3 regions of the Actinomadura rubteroloni genome follow, and region 2 is predicted to be linked to each of the others. Evidence: riboswitches for the same ligand, from Rfam matches in the RefSeq annotation. Region 2 holds a riboswitch; each other region holds the start of a gene.

Region 1 (6,761 bases), on a different contig from region 2:
GCGATCCTGATGTCGACCATCGGATTCGTCTTCGAGTACTACCGGGGACACTTCGCCCACTAGTCGGCAAAGACACTCCCAGGGGGCCGGTGTTTCGCGTTCTTCGCGAGCATCGGCCCCCTTCTTGCTGGGCAAGATCGCTGGCACCAAGGGGTGACAACGGGGGAGTTGACGGTGCGAGTCGGCGTCTCAGCAGGGAAGGGAAAAGGCCGCTGGGCCACCGCGGCGGCGATGGGGGGCGTTCTCGTGGCGGGGACGGCCGGCTGCGCGGGAACGAAGGTCGTCCGGGGCGATCTGCTGGAACTGGCGGTGTCGCCCGCGCAGAGCGGCGGCGCGGCGGTTCCGCCGGACCGTCCGATCAGCGTGCGGGCCAAGAACGGAACGGTCCAGAACGTGACCGTCACGTCGGCGGGCGAGCAGATGATCGGGGAGGCGTCCCCGGACCGGACGAGCTGGCGGTCGCGCTGGACGCTGACGCCGAGCGCGGACTACCAGGTCACGGTGACGGGCCTCGGCCGTGACGGGCGCACGCGCACGATCACGAGCAAGTTCCGGACGGCGAAGGCCGGGCCGTCGCTGGCGTCCTCGCTGGAGGCGCCGAACAACCGGGAGACGGTCGGCGTGGGCATGCCGGTCATCCTCAACTTCGCGAGCCCGGTGAGCGACAAGGCGGCCGTCGAGCGGGGGCTGGAGATCCAGTCCAGCAAGCCCGCGGAAGGCGCCTGGCACTGGTTCGGGGACCAGACCGTGGTCTTCCGCACGCGCCAATACTGGCCCGCGCACACCGACGTCACGTTCCGCACGCATCTGGCGGGCGTCCGCGTCGCCAAGAACCTGTGGGGCGGCAAGAACCAGACGGTGCGGTTCCGGGTCGGCGACGAGCACATCAGCAAGGCGAGCGCGAAAAGCCACTACATGGTCGTCATGAAGAACGGCCGCAAGGTGCGTCGCATTCCGGTGAGCATGGGAATGGGCGGGTCGCGGGAGCACACGACGACCAACGGCGTCCACCTGACGATGGAGAAGGAGAACCCGGTCGTCATGGACTCGTCCACGACGGGCTGCGGACCCGGCTGCCCCGGCTACTACCGGCAGACCGTGTATTCGGCGGTGCGCATATCCAACAGCGGCGAATACGTCCACGCGGCGCCGTGGTCGGTGGGCTCGCAGGGCAACAGCAACGTCAGCCACGGATGCGTCAACGCCAGCGACGAGAACGCGGCCTGGTTCTACCGCTTCTCCTACCGCGGCGACCCGTACACGATCACCGGGACGAGCCGGGAGCTGGAGCCGGACAACGGCTGGGGCTACTGGCAGCTCTCCTGGACGAAGTGGATGAAGGGCAGCGCGCTCAACAAGTCGTCGCAGACGGGCCCGAGCGCGGGCGCGCCAGCGGCGGAGGCGGGCGCGAACGCCGGGGGCGGCGGGGCGCCGGCCGGGTCGGAGGCGGGCGCGGTGTCGCGTCCCCCGGCCTGATCGAGAACTCCGGGGGCCGCCCCCGTTCGCCCGCCGTCAGCGGTGGGCGAACGGGGGCGGTTCCGCGTCGTGGTGCAGCCGGGACCAGGAGCGCGCCATCGCGATCCGCTCGGGGCCGGACGGATGCGTCATCCACAGCAGCCGTTCGAGGACGTCCGGGCGGAGGTCGTCGATGTTGCGGACCGACAGCTCGTGCTGCATCTCCACGAACGTCGCCGGGTCCCGGGTGAGGTCGAGGGCGTGCGCGTCGGCGCGGGCCTCGATGCGGCGGCTGACGAGGTTCTCGGCGGGCGCGGCGAGCTGCGTCCCGGCGGCGACGAGCGCGAGCACGAGCGCGATCGCGCGCGGATCGGCGACGGCGCGGCCCGGCGCGGGCGGGTCCAGCCCGGCGCGGCGCAGCAGGCGCGGCGACGACAGCAGCACGGCGAGCAGGCACACGCCGCCCGCGACGGCGAGCCCGCCGACGAGCGTCCCGTACAGGACGTCGCCGTGCTTGGCGTGCCCCAGCTCGTGCGCGACGATCGACCGGATCTGCGCGGGCGGCGACGACAGCAGCGTGTCGTAGACGACGATCCGCCGCGTCGACCCGAACCCGGACACGTAGGCGTTGAGCGTGGTCGTGCGGCGGGACGCGTCGGCGACGAGCACGTCCTTCACCGGCACGCCGTCCCGCGACGCCATCGCCATGAGGTCGGTGCGCAGTTCCCCGGTCGGGAGCTTGTGGAACGAGTTGAACAGCGGCTCGACGGCGACCGGGTAGGCGAACGAGCCCGCCACGACGAGCAGGAACGCGCCGAGCGCCGCGCCCGTCCACCAGTAGCGCGGGAAGCGCCGCAGCAGCGCGAACAGGGGCAGCAACGCGACCGTGTAGATCACCCAGGTGACGGCGAGGGACTTGCCCTGGTCGGCGAGCCACGCCGGGACGGCCTGCGTGGACAGCCCGTACCGGTCCAGGACGTCGTGGCTCCACCACCGGAACGGCAGCCCGACCAGCCGCAGCACGGTCGTCAGCACGACCACGCCGAGGAGCACGCGCAGCGGCCACGGGCGGACGCGGGCGGCCGTCGCGCGCAGCAGCCGCGCGCCGAGCGGCGTCAGCCCGAGGACGAGCACCGCGAGCAGGCCGAGGCCGAGCGAGAGGTAGGCGGGCGGGTTGATCGCGGCGTCGAACGCGCGGGCGCGGGCGACCTCGGGGGCGGAGAAGTCCAGGGCGGGGTCGGGCCGGACGTGCGGCGCACCGCCCGGCAGCGTCCGCCACGGCGTGCTCGCGGCGAGGACGGCGGCGACGGCGAGCAGCAGCAGCGCGGCGGCGACGGCGGCGGCGATCCGGGGACGGCGCGTGTCCGGTCCGCTCAACGCAGTTCCTTCCGCAGGTAGTCGCGCCACGCGGCGGTGAACCCGGCCCGGCTCGTCCCGAGGACGTCGCGCAGCGCGGCGCCCTCGTCGCGGCGTCCGGCGGCGCGGTAGAGCCGGACGAGCGTCGCCTCACCGTACCGCTCGGCGATCATGCGGCAGGCGAGCCACGCCTCCTGGTAGGACTGCGCGAGGTCCGCGGAGCCCGAGCCGAACGCGGCGCGGGACGGGAGCGAGCCCGGGACGCGTCCGGCGCGCACGTCGGCGGCCAGTTCCCCGGCGGCGGCCCGGACGGAAACCTTCGCGTCCCGGTACCCCACGTAGTCGGCGAAGCCCTCGATGAGCCACAGCGGGGTGCGGCCGTCGTGCGCGCCGCCGGTCGCGACGTGCGTCAGCTCGTGGGTGAGGACGACGCGGCGGCCGAGCGGGTTGAGCCGGGCGAACGTGCCGGGCGCGATGAGGACGCGGTCGTCGCCGGGCGAGCCGTCGGCGCCGGGCGCGACGGTCGCGAGCGCGGCGATCTGGCCGAGGTCCTGGTCGTCGCCGGCGAGCGCGGCGGCCACGGCGGGCTGCGCGGGCGCGAGGGCGACGACGCGGCGGGCCCAGTCGCGTCCGGTCACGGCGGTGACGGCGGGCACGGCGCGGTCGAGCAGCCCGGCGATCTGGTCGAGCCCGGCGGCGTCCCCGACGACGAGGCTGGACGCGCCGCGCACGACGGTGAGCGGGCCGCCGTCCCAGATCTCGGGGGCGTCGCCCGCGCCGGACCCGGTGATCGTCCAGGCGCCGGACCGGGACGCGAACGTCAGGTGGCGCTCGCGGACGACGTCGGCGCGGTCGTAGCCGGCGAACCGGTACCGGACGGCGACCGCGACGGTCGTCCCGTCGGCGCTCTCGTAGTGCTCGCCCCAGGTCGCGAGGGGCAGGCGGCGCAGGTTGTCGAAGACGCGACCCTGGGCGTCCCGGAACGCGGCGGGCGCGGACGCGACGGTGGCGAGGAAGCGGGCGCGGTCCCCGGCGCGGACGGCGGCGGCCCGGTTGGCGAGGACCGTCCGGACGTCGGCCGGACGCGGCGCGCGGGCGGCGGCGGGGCTCGGCGCGGCCACCGGCGCCGGGCGATCGTGCCCGCGCGCGGCGAACGCGTACGCCGCGAGCAGGCACAGGACGACGCAGAGCCCCGCGCCGAGGGCGATCCGCCGTCGGGCGGACGCCGGGCGCGGGGCCCCGTCGCCGGGATCGTCCGTCATGCGGGCGATCCTAGTGAGCTTCACCGAAGGTCCGGCTCACCGCCGGTAGTTCGGATAGCCGTACCCGACCACCGAGCCGGTGTCGCGGGTCTCCTTGCGGACGGCGTTGCCCGCGTTGCCCTCGACGGTGTCGATCGTGCCGTTCCGGTTGTCCTTGACGACCATCCCGACGTGCTCGATGCCGTCGATGGAGCCGCCGCCGTTCCAGTCGAAGAAGACGATCGCGCCCGGCTTGGGCTTGGTGCCCCACCGGCCGTTCTCCTTGAACCAGTCGGCGTGCTCGACGGTCCACGCGTCCGACCCGAACTGGTCGGTGAACCCGATCTTCTCGCCGACCCAGGACACGAACATGTCGCACCAGTTCGCGCCCCGGTAGGCGCCGACCGAGCCGCCGTCGCGGCGGACGGTCTCACGGGCGCGGTCGGTGGTCATGTACCAGTCCTGGAACTTGGTGTTCCCGTGGCGGCTCTCGGAGACGCCGACCTGGGACTCGGCGAGCCGGATGGCGTCGTGCGCGGTGGGCCGTCCGGTGCTCGGCGCCTCGGTGCCGCCGTCGCCCTCGTCGGAGGGGGCGTCGGCCTTCGGCGCTTCGGTCTTCGGGTCGTCCTGCCGGACCCTCCGCTCCTGCGGGAGCCCCACCGGGCCCCCCTTGGGCTGGACGGCCGTCCCGGCGACCGACAGGGCGCCCTGCGGGGCGTCCTTGCCGGGAACCGGCACGGCGGCCTGCGCCGTCGCGGCGACGGTGCCGACGAGCGCGGCACCCGCCACCAGTGCGCCGGTCGTGCGCGCGGCGACGGTGAGCGGACGGGGTTTGCGATGCTTGCCGTTCATGAGCGGGTCTACTCCTCGCTTCCATGACCGCCTGCCGGGTTAGCTGACGGGTTCGGGCGTGGAAGCCGCCCTACGGCCCGTGACGGGCCGATTCACCCCGGATGAGGACACAGTGGGTCCCCGGCTCCGCGGGAACGCCGGACGGGCGTTCCCGCGGACTCGGCGGTGGGCGCGCGGGTGCGCGCCCGATGATGGTTCTGGGCTGTTCCTCCGGGCGTCTTCCGCCGGGAGAGGGGCCGGGAACGGCCCCGGATGAGGATGCGCTGTCGCGTCACGGGACGCGCGGTCTGCGCACGGCCCCTCGCGGGGCGGTGGGATCAGTCCGCGCCGGTGGTCCCGAGGACGGAGCCGCGCGCGGCGGTCCGCTCATGAACGCCGGTCCCCGGCACGGCCGGGGGCGCGGTGCCCGCCGGTGCGGCGGGTCTGGGGGAGAGGTCGGACGGTGCCGTGATCGGAGCACGGCGGGACGTGGTGACAACTCTGCTGGACAGGGTCGCTCCTTCTTCCAGACGCCTGCCGGGTTAGCTGTCGGGTTCGGGCGTGGAAGCTGCCCTACGGCCCCCGAGAGGGCCGATTCACCCCGTGCCGCGCGTCCCGGTGCGGGATCGTGCGCGGCGGATGGGTCCCCGGTTCCGCCATCGCGGATTCGGCGCTGCCGCTTCGCCGGGACGGGCGTGATGGGGCCCGTGGAGTCCGCAGGTTCCTGCGGGGGACGAGCGGCGCTGACATGTGGTCGTGGACGGCGCTGAACCGTCCGGGCCGGAAGCCCGTTGCTGGCCGTCGTGACGCGCTCTCGGCGCCATGCACGCGTCGGGCGTGCGCACGCGGCCGGGCCGGCCGTCCTGCGGGGCGCGGCGGCTGGTGGGCGCCGCACCGGGGCCGCGGCACGTGGAACGTGTCGTGACCTGCGCCGATGACTGGCTGACACCGACAAGTGGCACTCAAGGTACCAAACGCCCCAGGAAAGGCAAATCTTCCACAAAAACAGCGACGGCCCAGGTCAGAGTACCTGGGCCGTCGGTCGTCCGGGGTGGGCCGTCAGGGACGTCCCGCGCCGTAGTAGCCGGGCATGGACGACAGCGGCACGATCTTGACCACGGTGCCGGTGTGCGGCGCGTGAATGATCTTCCCGCCGCCGACGTACATGCCGACGTGGCCGAGGCTGTTGAAGAACACCAGGTCACCGGCCTGGAGGTCGCTCTGCGAGACGCGCTTCGTCGCGGCCCACTGGCTGTTCGTCGTCCGGGTGATGTTGACGCCCGCCGCGCCCCACGACCGCATCGTCAGCCCCGAGCAGTCGTAGGAGTTCGGGCCGGCGGCGCCGTACACGTACGGCTTGCCGAGCTGGGCGTAGGCGAAGTTCAGGGCCGCCCGCGCGCTGCCGGACGCCGGTCCGGTGTACGTCCCGCCCGCCCCGGTGCCGGGCTTGTCGTTCTTGACGCCGAACTTCGCCAGGATCTTCTTCTGCTGGGCGAGCTGCTTGTCGACGTTCTGCTTCTCTTTACGGGCGTCCTTCGTCTTGGACGTGTAGTCGTCGTAGGCCTGCTGGGCCTGCTCCTGCTCGCGCTTGAGACGCTGCACGGCCGCGACGTACTGGGCCAGCTCGGCGTCGCGGTTCTGCGACAGGTGGGTCAGGATGGACGACTGGTCCAGGATGGCCTGCGGGTCCTTGCTCCCCACGAAGCCGGCGAGCCCGTCGGTGTCGCTGTTCTTGTACGCCGTCGCGGCCAGTTCGGCGATGTGCTGGCGCTCCTTCTCGAACGCCTGCTCCTCGGCCTTGCTCGCCTTGCGCGCCGCGTCGAGCTTCTTCTTCGCGGCCTTCAGCCGTTCGGTGGCCTGGTTGTAGCGCTCGACGGC
Region 2 (6,761 bases):
CCGGGTTCGTCCGGGCCGTGCGGGCCGGACGAATTCCGCCCTGAAGAGGACGCGCGAGCCCCCGCCGCCGTTGTCCCGACGTCCGCTTTACGACATCACAGACATGTCGTACCGACATTTTCCCCGGTCGTGGGTGTTTCCCAGCGAAGTCTGGAAGGCCCGACCGGCCGGGCCGGGTAGACCCTCTCGCGGATGATCATGTAGGGAGGTTCCACGGCCATGTCCATCCCCATGAAGGCCGCGTGCGGCGCCGCGACGGTGACGCTCGCTCTCACGACCGGACCGGTGGCGCTCGCCGACGACGCGCCGCCGACCGTGCGCCGCGCGATCGCGGCGTCCACCGCCGAACAGAGCACGTCGCGGACGCAGTCCCGTGCCGTGCTGCGCGCCCGCAGGCTAGCGCTGCTCCAGCGAGCCGTCCGGAAGAAACGGGCGGCGATGACGGCGAAGTGGGACACGCGCGCCCGCCGAGCCGTCGCCTACGCCCTCAAACAGCGCGGACGCCCGTACGTCTGGGGCGGGAACGGGGCCACCGGGTTCGACTGCTCGGGGCTCGTCCAGCAGGCGTGGCGGCGCGCCGGGGTCTCGATCCCCCGCGTCACCTACGCGCAGTACCGCAGGATCCGGTCGCACGTCCGGACGCGCGGCCTGCGCGCCGGCGACCTCGTGTTCTTCCACCGTCTCGGGCACGTCGGGATGTACCTGGGGAACGGACGCTTCATCCACGCGCCGCACACCGGCGCCACCGTCACCGTCTCGCGGCTGACGGGCTACTACCAGCGGACGTACGTCGGCGCGGTGCGTCCGGCCTGGGTGCGGCTGCCCAGGGTCCCGACGGCCCTGGAGGGCTGAGCCGCCTCCGTCGGCGATGATGGCGGGATGCAGACCCCGCCCCGCGTCTACACGCGCGCCGACCTCATGGACGCCCACGGCCTCGGGCGCAGCACCCTGGAGAAGTGGTACCGGGAGCGCGCGGCCAACGGGCATCCGGAGGCGGCGGGGACGTCCGGAGGCCGCCTGGTCTGGGACGCCGGGGAGTGGGACCGCTGGTACGCGGCCCGTTCCACCGGCGTCCCGGACGGCCTGGCGACGCGCGACGACCTCGCGGCGCGCCACGGGATCAGTAAGCACCGACTGAAGCAGTTGTGGGCCGAGCGGGAGGCCAACGGGCATCCCGAGCCCGTCCGGCGGCACGGCAAGGCCCTGTTCTGGGACGAGGCCGCCTTCCTGTCCTGGTATGCGGGACTCGGGGCTCCTTCCGCCCCGGACGACCTGATCACGCTCGCGGAGGCGGGCCGGATGCTGGGCCTGGCCCCGGGCAGCGTGACGGTGTACGCGTCCCGTCCGCCGCGCGGCTGGCCCGAGCCCGTCCGCGTGGAGACCCTCGCCGGGGGCCGCGTCCGGCGCCTGTACCGCCGCGCCGACGTCGCGGCCTACGGGGCGTCCCGCTAGCGCGCTCCACAAGATCATTTCTTCACTCTACGCAGTCGCGGCGCCACGGGAATGACGGGCCCCGGGGTCCTGTTGTACGGGGTCCTCGCCACGACCGGCGGGGAGGGTCACGGGAATGCCAACACCGTCCCAGGTGTTCTACCCCGTATCCGCCGCGATGTCGGCAGGACCCCATGGGAATGGCAACGCGGTCCTCCGCGTTCTCCCATGTACGCGCCGCGAGAGCAGCGCACACCACGGGAATGTCAACCCCGGGCCAGGTGTTCTACGTAGGACCGCCGTTCATCCGGCGAAACCCACGGGAATGCAAGCATCTCGTCCGGTGTTGTAGCCCGTGACCGTCGCGGAAGCGGCGGACACCACGGGAATGCAAACACCACGTCAGGTGTTCTCTCCCGTACGAGCAGGCCGTACCGCGTTCTCCCGAGCGGAGCGCATCACGCGAGGCCTGAACCACGCGCCCCACCGTTCTTCCGGGGCCGTGCGCGAAGACCGCGCCACTGCCGCGCATCTTCCGCTCCGTGCCGTTTCTTCGGCCGGAGAACGTCCATCGACCGCCGGGCGCCTTCCGCGCGCCCCACGCCGAGTCCGCATCTCTGCGGAGCCGGGGACCCAAGGTTCCATCACGGGGTGAATCGGTTCGAGCACGAACCGTAGGGCGTCTTCCACGCCCGAACCCGTCAGCTAACCCGGTAGGCGTCATGGAAGCTGAGGAGCAATCCTTCATGATCGGTAAGCTTCGCACCGCCACGACCCGTACCCTCGCCCTGCGCGCCGCCGGCACCCTCGCCGCCGGGGCCGTGCTCGCCGGGACCGGCGCCGCCGCCGCGCAGGCCGCCGTCCCGACGCCGGGCAAGGACGTCCCGACCGGTGTCGTGTCCGCCGCGGACGCCGCGCAGCAGCGCGCCGCCGACGCCAAGCCCAACTCCACCGCGCCGGCCGCCCCGAAGCAGGCCGCGCCGAAGCAGGCCGCGCATGCCCCGACCGCGCAGGACGCCGTCCGGCTCGCCGAGTCGCAGGTCGGCCAGCGCGAGCAGGGCGCGGGCGCGACCAAGTTCTCCAAGTGGTACATGGCCACCGACCGGGCCAAGGAGACCGTCAAGCGCGACGGCGGCTCGCTCGGGTCCTACAAGAACGCCTCCTGGTGCAGCATGTTCGTGTCCTGGGTCGGCAACAAGCTCCAGTTCTCCGACCAGATGGGCGAGGACGCCTGGACCGTCCAGCACGCCAAGTGGTTCGAGGACAACGGTCGCTGGGGCCACACGCCCAAGCCCGGCGCGGTCGTCTTCTTCTCCTGGGACGGCGGCAAGTCGGCCGACGACATCGAGCACGTCGGGATGGTCGTGAAGGACAACCACGACGGCACGATCAAGACCGTCGAGGGCAACACCGGCAACGCCGTGAAGATCAAGACCCGTCCGGTCGACTCGGTCGTCGGCTTCGGGTACCCGAAGTACGCCAAGTGATCCACCCCGCCCGGAGCCCCGTGCCCGGCGCCGCCCCCGGCGGCCCGGCGCGGGGCTCCGCGCATTCGCGGGGTCAGGCCGGGGCGGCCCAGTCGACGCGGTAGGAGTGGATCCATTCGAGGGAGTCCTCGATGGACGCGTCGGTCAGCTTGGCGGCCGACGCGCGGGCGCCCAGCGCCACGATGTCCTGGACGCGGCCCCGGCGCAGTTCCTCGTAGCGCGCCGCCGCGTCGTGCCAGGACGGGCGGTCGCGCAGGCACTTGGCGAGGACGACCGCGTCCTCCAGTGCCATCGACGCGCCCTGGCCGGACGTCGGGGTGGTCGCGTGGGCCGCGTCGCCGAGCAGGATCGTCCTTCCCCGGCGCCAGACCGGGACGGCGGGCAGGTCGTGGGTCGGCACCGCGTACAGGCCCGGTCCGGTGCGTTCGATGACGTCGCGGACGAACGGCGGAGTGTCGTTCAGCGCGTCCAGCAGGAGCTTGGTCAGGTCGTCCCTTGTCATCGCGGCCAGTTCGGAGCGGGTGGGTTCGGTCGGCCAGGGCAGGTTCGCGAACCACCAGACCTCGTCGCGGCCGGCGGCGGTCGTATAGCCGAAGAAGCCTCCGCCGCCCCGCACGAACTGGAGCCGCGCCGGTTCGCCCGGCGCCCGCGCGCTTTCGGCGAAGCCGCCGATGTTCAGCAGCGGGATGTAGCGCGGCGACGGGGCGCCGGGGTCGATGACCGAGCGGGTGCGCGAGTGGACGCCGTCGCAGCCGATGATGACGTCGGCCGTCACGGTCGAGCCGTCGGCGAAGGTCGCGGTGCCGGTGTCGTCGGCTTCCACCAGCTTCTTGTCGTAGCGGAGGACGGCGCCGCGCTCCTGCGCCGCGCGCCGCAGGATCCGGTAGAGGTCGGCGCGTCGGACGGGCGCGAAGCCGGACCGTCCGGCCGTCCCGGTCCGCGGGTCGACCAGCGAGGCGGCCAGCGTCGTGGCGCGCAGGCCGAGGACGTCCAGCGCGCTCAGGCCGTTGGACGCGACGCCGAGCCACAGCCCGGCGTCCAGGTCGGCGGCCGATCGCGCCTCGCAGACGGTGACGTCCGCGCCGATCGAGCGCAGCGCTACGGCGGTGGCGGAACCGGCGATACCGCCGCCGATGACGAGGGCATGCACGCTGGATCCTCCTCGGACGAAAACCGTTCTTCGGACGCTTTCCCAGCGAAACACGACCCGCCGTAAATCGTCAATCATCCGCCGGAACACCACAATTCATTCGCCCGAACGAATTCCTTCGTTCGCGCGGCTGACTTACGGGCCAGAAAAGAGGACCCGGACGGCGACAACCCCCTGGACTCAGCGGACGGCCATCGGACCGACCGGCCAGGCTGGCCTTCCGTCCCGATCGGAGGATCGCCATGCACCTGTCCCGTGGTCTCGCCGTCGTCCTGGCGGCGGCCGGCATGACCGTCCTCGCCCCGCACGCGGCGTCCGCCGCCCCACCCCGCGAAACGCGCTGGACGCCGTGCACCTCCCTCTCCCTGGAGATCAACTGGGTGTGCCGCGAGACGTTCGGCGGCGACTGGCACGCCACCGGCCGCACCGACATGACCGGCTGCGGCGTCTCCCAGCGAATCGAATGCGCCCGCTGACCCACCCACAACGACCGCGCCAACACAGACCGAGCACAAGCACCACGCGTCAGCGGCCGAAGCCCCGCCCGCACGAACGTCGCCGACGTGCGCGGCAACGCACGGACAAACGCACGCTGAGCCGTCGGCGACCGGCAAGGCGCGGCGCGCAGCATCGCGGAACCTGGCAGCGAACTCGGCGACGCGCGGCGCGGACCGAACGCGCTGAACCGCCAGCGACCAGCGAGGGCGCGGGCCGCCCTTCCAGACGCTGGCCGCGAACTCGGCAACGCGTGCGGGCGAGCGCACGCTGAGCCGTCAGCGGCCGGTTCCGATACGCGGTCGACAGCGCGTGCACCGTCCGTGCGGGGCGCGGTGGCGTGGGGCGGGCTGAGTTGTCAGCGGCCGGTCAGGGTCAGGAGGCGGCGGGCGGCGCTCTGGGCGCCGTTCGTGCGGACGTTGCGGGCGAACGCGGCGGCCTGGGGTGCGCGGGTGAGGGCGTGGGCGAGGGCTTCGGTCAGGTCGTCCGGCGTCGCGGTGACGCCGATCCCCAGGTCTTCCACGCGGCGCGCGAAGTAGTGCTGGTCGTAGTGCTGCGGGACGACGACCTGCGGCGTTCCGGCGCGTGCCGCCGCCGTCGTGGTGCCTGCGCCGCCGTGGTGCACGACGGCGGCGACGCGGCGGAACAGGGCCTGCTGGTTGACCTCGCCGAGGGACAGGCAGTCCGGCCCGTCGTCCGGCGAGGCCAGGTCCGTCCAGCCGCGCAGCACGACGGCGCGGCGGCCGTGCGCGCGGGCCGCCGCCACCATCGCGGCGGCCAGGCCGTCGGGCGCGCGGACGCTGCCGAACCCGAAGTAGACGGGCGGATCGCCCGCCGCGAGGAACCGTTCCAGTTCGGGCGGCAGCGGACGCTCGTCCGGGAGGATCCAGGCGCCGGTCTGGACGACGTCCCCGCCGCCGGGCCAGGGCGCGAGCGCCGGGTCGGCGGCGAGCCACGGGGCGCCGGTGAAGATGTGGCCGCGCACGTCGGCGACCGGCGGCAGCCCGGCGGACGCCCGCTGCGCGTTGAGCGCGACGCCCCACGAGGCGTTCCAGCGGCGCGCGTCGGCCGTCCACAAGTCCTCGGGAGTGCCGTCGTTCCCGGCGTCCCCGCGCCACGCGGGCGGCGCGTGGTGCGCGGACGGCAGTGTGACCGGGCAGTACGCCGCGTAGACGTACGGGATCCCGCGCAGTTCGGCCACCGAGCGCAGGGCGATCTGGAGCGCGCCGCCGCCCACGAGCGCGGCGCAGCCCTCCGCCGCGTCGGGCAGGACGGCGAACTGCGCTGCGACGGTCGCCGCAGCGATCTGGAGCATCTGCTCCGGTGTCGGTTTCGCGGTCGGACGGGCTTTCGCCGTGCCGCGCACTTCGGGCCCCAGTGGGATGAACGGGATATCGAGACTTTCCAGCCAGTCGCGGAAATCGGGCGGCGCGCAGACGCGGACGTCCGTCCCGAGTTCTTTCAGGCTCAGCGCCAGCGCGGCGATCGGCTGGACGTCGCCGCGCGATCCGATGGTCGAGAGAAGAATGGCCCCCGCAGTGTTCATGACGGGCGATTCTGAACCCTGACGGGGGTCTTGCCGCAAGCCCCCTTCTCGGCTATACATTGAAAATGGGGCCACTCACCCGCTGTGACAGGCCGGTGACCCGCTCTCATCTTCGTCTTATCGCCGGTTCCTACCGTCCGGCCCATGACGAGACTTCACGGAAGACGGCGCTGGGCCCTGGCGGCGGCCGCGTGCCTCGCGATGGCGATCCTGGCGGCCCTGGTGGGCGTGGCGGCCGGGACGATGGAGCGGCCCAGCGGGACCGCGACCGTGGCCGGGCTGCCCTGGCCGCGCGGCGCGCGCGGGGCGCTGCAGGTCGAGGGCGCGGCGGATCCCGTCGTGTACGGGTCGCGCAAGCCGGTGCCGATCGCCAGCGTCGCCAAGCTCATGACCGCCTACGTCTTCCTGCGGAGCCGTCCGCTCGAGCCCGGCCGTTCCGGACCGGTCTTCACGATCTCCGCCGCCGAGGCCGGACGGTACGGCGAGCGGCTGGCCCGGCAGGAGTCGGTCGTGCCGGTGCGCGCCGGCCAGGAGTACACCGAGCGGGAGGCGCTGGAGGGGCTGCTGACCGTCTCGGCGAACAACCTGGCGCACGAGATCGCCCGCTGGGACGCGGGCGGCGAGCGGGCGTTCGTCGCGAAGATGAACGCGG
Region 3 (6,761 bases), on a different contig from region 2:
AGGGCGCTGACACCGAGGGACCTCCAGGGGGAAGGCGATCCCCTCGATTTTTCAAGGTCATCACGGGATGGGTCGGCCGGTTCGGAAAAGTGACCGCTAACGGACGAGTCAGTGCCTTGTCCGGGCGGTTCTCCGGCCGTCCGAAATTGCGGCGCGCGCGGCCGGGCGGCGGGACACGGCGACGACGGCGGCGAGCACGAGCGCCAAACCGGCGGGTGTGCCGCGCCCGATCGGTTCGCCGCGGAAGACCGTTCCCCAGAGGAGCCCGAAGAACGGCACGAGGAACGTGACGCTCAGCGCTCCCGTCGCGCCGATCCGCTCGACGAGCCGGAAGAACGCCGCGAATCCGAGGGCCGTGCAGACGAGCCCGAGCGCGACGACCGAGGCCGCGACGCCGAGTCCGGGCGCGTGCCGGGGCGGGAAGCAGACCGCCGGCGGGGCCAGACAGAGCGCCGCCCCGAGCTGCTGCCCGGCCGCCGTGCCAAGCGGATCCGTGTTCCGGAACTGTGCCTCCGCGTACACGCCGCCGAGCGCGTACGCCAGGGAAGCGAGCAGGCTCGCCGCGACGGCCAGGAGGAACCCCGCGTCCACCCGCTGCGGCCCGAGGCCGACCAGCACGGCGACGCCCGCGATCCCGAGCACGATCCCCGCCCCCTCGCGCACGGACGGCGCCCGCCGCTCCCGCGCGGCCGTCACGAGCACCGAGAACAGCGGCGTCGTCGCGTTGAGCAGGGCCGCGAGCGAAGCGGTGAGCCGCAGTTCGGCCGCGCCGATGAGCGTGAACGGCACGGCGGCCGTCAGCGCGCCGAGCAGCAGGAATTTCCGGGACGGACGCGGAGGCCGCCGCAAGACCGCGCACGCGAGCGCCAACGCGAGACCCGCGAGCACGACACGCGCCTCGATCATCCCCACCGGCCCGAGCACCGGCACCGCCTGCCGCATGAAAAGGAATGACGCGCCCCACACCGCTGCCACGAAAATCATCAGAACAACACTCATGCACCCGGTGATAAGGCACCCTGAAATCATGAGGCAAACAAAAGAGCTTCATTTGCGCCATGAGGCGCGCTCATGAACCTGGCCCAGTTGCGCGCGTTGCGTGCCTTGGACGAGGCGGGCAGCGTCACCGGCGCCGCCGATCTGCTCGGCGTCACGCAGTCGGCGGTCAGCCACGCCCTGACCTCGCTGGAGACCGAACTCGGCACGCGCCTCGCCGTCCGCGACCGCGCCGGCTGCCGCCTGACCGACGCGGGCCGCCGCGCCCTGCCGCACGCGACGGCGGCGTTGCGGCACGTCGCGCGGCTGGCGGAGGAGACGGCGGCGGCGTCCGGCGTGGTGCGCGGACGGCTCCGCGTCGGCACCCTCCCGAGCGCCGCCCGGGTGCTGGCCCCGCTCGTCCGCGCGTACCGCGACCTGCATCCGGACGTCGAGACGATCTTGCTGGAGGGCACCGACGACGAGGTGAGCGCCTGGCTGGCCGCCGCCGTCGTCGATCTCGGCGTCGTGACCGCGCCGGCCGGGACGATCGCCGTGCCGCTGGCCGCGGACGCGTTCGTCGCCGTCATGCATTCCGCGCATCCGCTGGCGACAGAGGCGAAAATCAGCCTGGACGACCTGGCGGACGATCCGTTCCTGATTTCCGACGGCGGATGCGAAACGCTCGTCCGCCGCCTGCACCGCGAGCGCGGTGTGCCTTACAAGCCCGTTCACCGAGTACGGGAAATGGCGACGCTGCTGGCCCTCGTCCGCGAGGACATCGGCGTTTCCCTGGTGCCCTCGCTCGCGCTCCCGGAAAGGCCGGACGGAATAGCGCAGGTCCCGCTCGCCCCGACGGCTCCGCGCATCCTGCATCTGGCGGCGCACGACCGTCCGGGCCCCGCCGCGCGCGCGTTCCTGCGCACGGTGCGGCGGGGCGCGGGCGGCTAGCGGCCGGTCCCCGCGAGCAGATCGTCCAGCCGCAGGTGGGACGGTGTGTCCGCGATGTCCGCGAGGTCGTGGACGAACACCGACGCGCCGTCCTCCTCCCCGGCGGCCGTGAACCCGTTCCGCTGGTAGAAGTCGCGCACCCGCGTGTTCTTCGGCGACGGACGGTACGTCCCGCGCACCCGCTCCGCCCCGGCGGCGGACGCGTAGCGCAGCACCGCCGACAGGCACGCCTGCTCGATGCCGCGCGAGAACACCCGGCAGCTCAGCAGGAAGTTCTCGACCGACAGCACCGGCCCGTCCCAGCGGAGGAAGATCGCTCCGACCACGCCGTTGGAGCCGAAGCGATCCTCGGACCGCACGGACAGCACCCGCGCGTCCGGGTCGTCGAGCCGCGCCCGCACGTCGGCGGGCTGCAACCGCTCGGTCGTCAGGTTGAACTGGTTGGTGCGCAGCGTGATCTGCGAGAGGCGCGGGACGCCGGCGTCGTCGGCCGGCTCCAGCCGCACCTGGACGTCCAGTTCGTCCAGATAGTCCTGGAGGGAATCGAACGTGTCGAGGAAGTCCTTGCGGGCCAGGTCCTCGCGGTAGCGGCCGGAGCGCTGCCGGTCCTCGGCGGTCAGCTCCCGCACGTCGAACCAGCCGTCGGCGAGCAGCCGCCCGAGGTGCAGCGCGGGCTCGGTGTCCAGCGCGACGACCGCGACGCCCGGCAGCGCGTGCCGCACGAGCCCGCACTCGAACGAGCTGTCGTCCACGAACACGAACGCGTCCGTGCTGAGATTCAGATCCTTGGCCAGCTCGGCGAGATTGTCATGCTTCGGACGCCAGTTCGCCACGACGCGCACGAAATCATCTTCGCGCAGCGCCATCTCCGGATGGTCGCGCAGCACCTCCCGGACGGTCTCGGCGTCGTTCTTGCTGACGGCCGCGAGCAGCACGCCCTGCCCGGCGATCTGCTTCACCGCGTGCTGGAACGCCTGGAACGCCTTGCCCCGGTAGCCGCCCGCGACCTCGATGCCCTCGATGCCGTCGTCGCCGAGCACGCCGCCCCACAGCGTCCCGTCCAGGTCCACGACCAGGGCCTTCTTGGTGCGTCCCGTCAGGTTGCGGGCGAGGTGGCCGACCTCGCGGGCGTAGCGGGCGAGCAGGTCGGGCGACAGGTGCAGGCCCGTGTAGACGCCGAGCCGCGCGTCGTCGGCCGCGATCCCCTCGGCGAGCAGCGGGTCCACGTCGATGGTGACCACGCGGTCGTGCGTCTGGGCGAGGCGCAGGAGCTCCGAGCAGGCCGTCCGCCACGCGATGCCGAGGCGTGCGCGCGACCGGTAGTCCACGAGCTGCGCCGTGAACCGCGACGGCAGCGGCGGCGTGTTCAGGACGAGCGTCGCGCGCGTGGTCTCGGTGAACCGCTGCGCCAGCGACTCGATCAGCCGGACCTTGGCGCGCAGGGCGTCCTCGACGTCGGCGGCCGTCCACGGCGACGGCAGCTCGTCGAACACGATCTCCGGGTCCAGCAGGCACAGGACGACGTCCGGGTCGGCCGCGTAGATCGGGCTCTCCGGGTCGGACAGCTCAAAGACATAGCCATCGAAATCACCCGTGGTGAACCGGCCGAGCAGCCCGTGCCGGGCCAGTTCGGCGGCGACGGCCGGGACGAGCGGCCCGAGCGTCCCGTGCCCGGTGACGGCGACCGACAGCACCGGGACGTCCGGATGCTCGGCCAGCACGGCGACGGGGTCGAGCCGGGCCAGCACCTGTCCGGCGCGGCGCAGCGTGTCGGGGTCGGCTCCGGCCAGGAGCCCGCGGACGGCCGGGTACTCGGCGGCGAGCCGTCCCGCCCGGTGCAGTTCGGTGACGCTCATACCGGTCCTTTCGGTGTGCCGGTCCCACTCGTCACCGATCATCGGCGGGTCCGCTAAAGCCGACCTAGAGTGCCGCGAAGGCGGCAAGCGGGGCGCTGAGCTGCGACAACACGGCCGCAGGGCATTGCGATCAGCGGGAACGTCCTCTACCTTGCTCCATTACGGCCCGTGACACGCTCCTCTCCCGGGGGAGCGCGGGCCGACCGCCGAGTCCCGGCCGGGCGCCCGCCCCCCACGTCCGCCGGGAACCGGGGAACCACCTGTTCCCGGGGTGAATCCGCCGCGCGCGGTAGGGCCTGCTCCTGGTCCGAACCCGTCAGCTAACCCGGTAGGCGGCGCCGAGGAGAGCCGATGACCGATCACATAGGCGAGAAACTGCTCAAGGTCGCCAAGAAGGAACTCGGGTACCACGAGAAGTCCGGCGGCTACACCAAGTACGGAGACTGGTACAGAAGCAATGTCGGCGGTGGGGACGACTACTTCAGCACCGCGCCCTGGTGCGACATGTTCATCGCGTGGGCGGCGCACGAGGCCGGGGTCGTGGACCGGGTCGGCCAGTTCGCGTCCACGATCGAGCACGCGACCTGGTTCAAGGAGCAGGGCGCGTGGGGGACGCGGCCGGAGCCCGGCGCGATCGTTTTCTACTCGTTCAGCGGGTCCCGGAGCATCGACGGGATCAGCCATGTGGGGATCGTGGAGAGCGTGAAGGGACGGACTCTCCACACCATCGAGGGCAACACCGACGGCATCTACCTCAAACGCAAGACCCGCGACTTCAGCGACGTCGTGGGCTACGGGTACCCGGCGAAGGTGAAGGACGGCGCGTACATTGCGCGGCACTCCCGTCCGGAGCCCGCCGCAGCGACGGTCGCGACCGTGCAGCGGAACGTTCCGAAACACGACGAGCCCCTCATCTCCCAGGACGGCCTGCTCGGCGGCCTGCTCGCGGTCGCGGTGTGCGGGACGGTCGCGCTGGCGGCGGGCCGTGCGCTGGCGGCGCGCGTCCCGGCCGAGGCGCCGATCCGGGTGCGGCGGCGCGGCAGGCACCACCGCGCGCTGCTGCCGATGCTCGCCGCCGCGGCCAACGCGGACGCCGCGATGCCGGACGTCGCCGAGGCCGTCGAAGTCGAAGAGCCGTCGAAGCGGCGCAAACGGGGCAAGCACCACCGTCCGGCGCGTCCGCTGGGCCTGGTCGGACGCCGGCGCGGCCGGCACCACCGCGTGACGCTCCCGGCTGACATCACCCCGGCCGACCTGGACTTCGCCGAGTCCGTGACGGCAGTCATGCCCGCCGTGACGGCGGCGGTCGCCGCCGAGGCCGAGGACCGCGAGTTCTGGAACCGCGTCTCGCACTTCGCCGACGACGCCGACCTGGCGTTCTGGGACGGCGTCCACGCCGAACTCGGCTCGGCCCAGCCCAGCCGTCAGTAGGCAGACGGGAAACGGCGCGCGTCCGGTCACCGTGACCGGACGCGCGCCGTTCCCCGCGCAGTGGGATCAGCGGTCGTAAGGAGCGGGCTGGTTGATGGCGGGGTAGAAGTCGCGGCTTCCCCGGGTCGGATGGCGAAGGCGCCGGAGCAGCGCCGAGGGGTATTCGATGAGCCAGTAGCTGAGCGTCGCGGCGGGCAGCACGGCGGCGAGCAGGATGACGAACGTCACCGGGAACGCGGACTGGCTCGTCGGGATCAGCCCCGCCCGGCCCAGCGTGATCATGATCGGTTCGTGCCACATGTACACGCTGTAGCTGACGAGCCCGATCGCGGTGAGCACCCGCGAGCGCAGGAGCCGGTGCCACGCGTTGTCGCCCGACCCGTGGACGGTCGTGTAGATCAGCGCCGTCCACAGCACCGCGCAGATCGGGTGGTAGAAGATCGCGAACGGGCCTTCCGGCGTGGTGGCCAGGTACGTCAGCAGCACCAGCGCGGCCGGGACGGCCAGCCGCAGCAACCGCGCGGCGGACGGCCCGAGCCGTCCCCGGTCGCCGAGCCCGACCATCACGACGGCCAGGAGCATCCCGGCGCCGAACGCGTGGAAGCGCGCCTGCGGCCCGAAGTAGGCGGGCCATTCGGTGACCGGGATGTGCAGGCCATAGCGCGCGACGGCGAGCCAGAGCACGGGCCCGACGTACAGCGCCAGGCAGCCGGCGGCGCAGATCATGATCCGCCGTGAGCGGTCCTCGACCCGCGCGCACGACCGCGCGGCCAGCGGGCCGAGCAGGACGAGCGCGCCATAGAACATGATCTCCAGCGACATCGACCAGGACGGGCCGATCGTGTAGAAGATCCGCTTCTGGTCGAAGACCTGGGTGAACGTCAGGTGCTCCAGCAGGTCGCGCCAGTCGCCGGGCAGCCGCGGGTTCCGCGTCGCCCAGATGAACAGGATCGCGCACCAGTACAGCGGCAGGATCCGGACGGCCCGCCGGAACAGGAACGACTTCGCGGGCTGGGAGTTCGTCCTGTCGATCGCGGCACGGGCGTACGACAGCGTCAGCAGATACGCCGACAGGACGAAGAAGAGGTCGACCACCTCGAACGACAGCATCGCGGCCAGCAGGCGGTTGTGCACAGGCGGGTGGGCGCCGTCCGGCCCGTAGCGGGTGTAGTGCTGCCAGACGTGGAACAGGATGGTGCTGATCGCGGCCAGCCCGCGGTAGCCCTCCAGCTCCCGGACCCGTCCGCCGCTCGGCGCGCCCTCGGGCGGGTGCTTGGGGAGTTCGGGCGCGCGCGCCGAGGGCACCGGACGCGCGACGCCGTTCAGCGCCGCCACTAGTCGTCGCTCCGCGCCGTCCGCGGGGTGACCCGCCACTGCCGGACGCCCAGCAGTTCCTTCAAATGGGCGTTGCGCGCGACCTGGTTCTTGAAGTGGCCGTAGAACAGTGCCGACATGACCAGGTACAGGAAGAACCAGGACCGTCGTTTCTTCACGACGGGCGCGGCGAGGCGGTACGCGAACGCCGCTTGGATCGGTCCTGTCGCGACG

What was found. Region 2 has a riboswitch for cyclic di-AMP ahead of BTM25_RS07265 (CHAP domain-containing protein). Riboswitches for the same ligand answer to the same signal wherever they lie in the genome.
Region 1: linked by a shared signal. The riboswitch ahead of BTM25_RS13795 (CHAP domain-containing protein) and the one ahead of BTM25_RS07265 (CHAP domain-containing protein) in region 2 are both predicted to bind cyclic di-AMP.
Region 3: linked by a shared signal. The riboswitch ahead of BTM25_RS17825 (CHAP domain-containing protein) and the one ahead of BTM25_RS07265 (CHAP domain-containing protein) in region 2 are both predicted to bind cyclic di-AMP.

The regions. Positions count from the first base shown of each region.
Region 1 is NZ_MTBP01000002.1:507,808-514,568, reverse strand. It holds gene BTM25_RS13815 (cytochrome c oxidase subunit 4) at 1-63, shown strand, start outside; gene BTM25_RS13810 (L,D-transpeptidase) at 232-1,476, shown strand; gene BTM25_RS13805 (M48 family metallopeptidase) at 1,513-2,832, opposite strand; gene BTM25_RS13800 (gluzincin family metallopeptidase) at 2,829-4,073, opposite strand; gene BTM25_RS13795 (CHAP domain-containing protein) at 4,110-4,904, opposite strand; cyclic di-AMP (ydaO/yuaA leader) riboswitch at 4,918-5,062, opposite strand; cyclic di-AMP (ydaO/yuaA leader) riboswitch at 5,400-5,566, opposite strand; gene BTM25_RS13790 (C40 family peptidase) at 5,943-6,761, opposite strand, start outside.
Region 2 is NZ_MTBP01000001.1:1,636,294-1,643,054, reverse strand. It holds gene BTM25_RS07275 (C40 family peptidase) at 220-852, shown strand; gene BTM25_RS07270 (hypothetical protein) at 880-1,452, shown strand; cyclic di-AMP (ydaO/yuaA leader) riboswitch at 2,023-2,165, shown strand; gene BTM25_RS07265 (CHAP domain-containing protein) at 2,178-2,918, shown strand; gene BTM25_RS07260 (FAD-dependent monooxygenase) at 2,992-4,068, opposite strand; gene BTM25_RS07255 (hypothetical protein) at 4,311-4,544, shown strand; gene BTM25_RS07250 (glycosyltransferase) at 4,922-6,109, opposite strand; gene BTM25_RS07245 (D-alanyl-D-alanine carboxypeptidase family protein) at 6,254-6,761, shown strand, end outside.
Region 3 is NZ_MTBP01000002.1:1,342,572-1,349,332, reverse strand. It holds gene BTM25_RS17845 (restriction endonuclease) at 1-13, opposite strand, end outside; gene BTM25_RS17840 (DMT family transporter) at 109-999, opposite strand; gene BTM25_RS17835 (LysR family transcriptional regulator) at 1,072-1,926, shown strand; gene BTM25_RS17830 (HAD-IIIC family phosphatase) at 1,923-3,782, opposite strand; cyclic di-AMP (ydaO/yuaA leader) riboswitch at 4,012-4,132, shown strand; gene BTM25_RS17825 (CHAP domain-containing protein) at 4,134-5,213, shown strand; gene BTM25_RS17820 (acyltransferase family protein) at 5,280-6,548, opposite strand; gene BTM25_RS17815 (glycosyltransferase) at 6,548-6,761, opposite strand, start outside.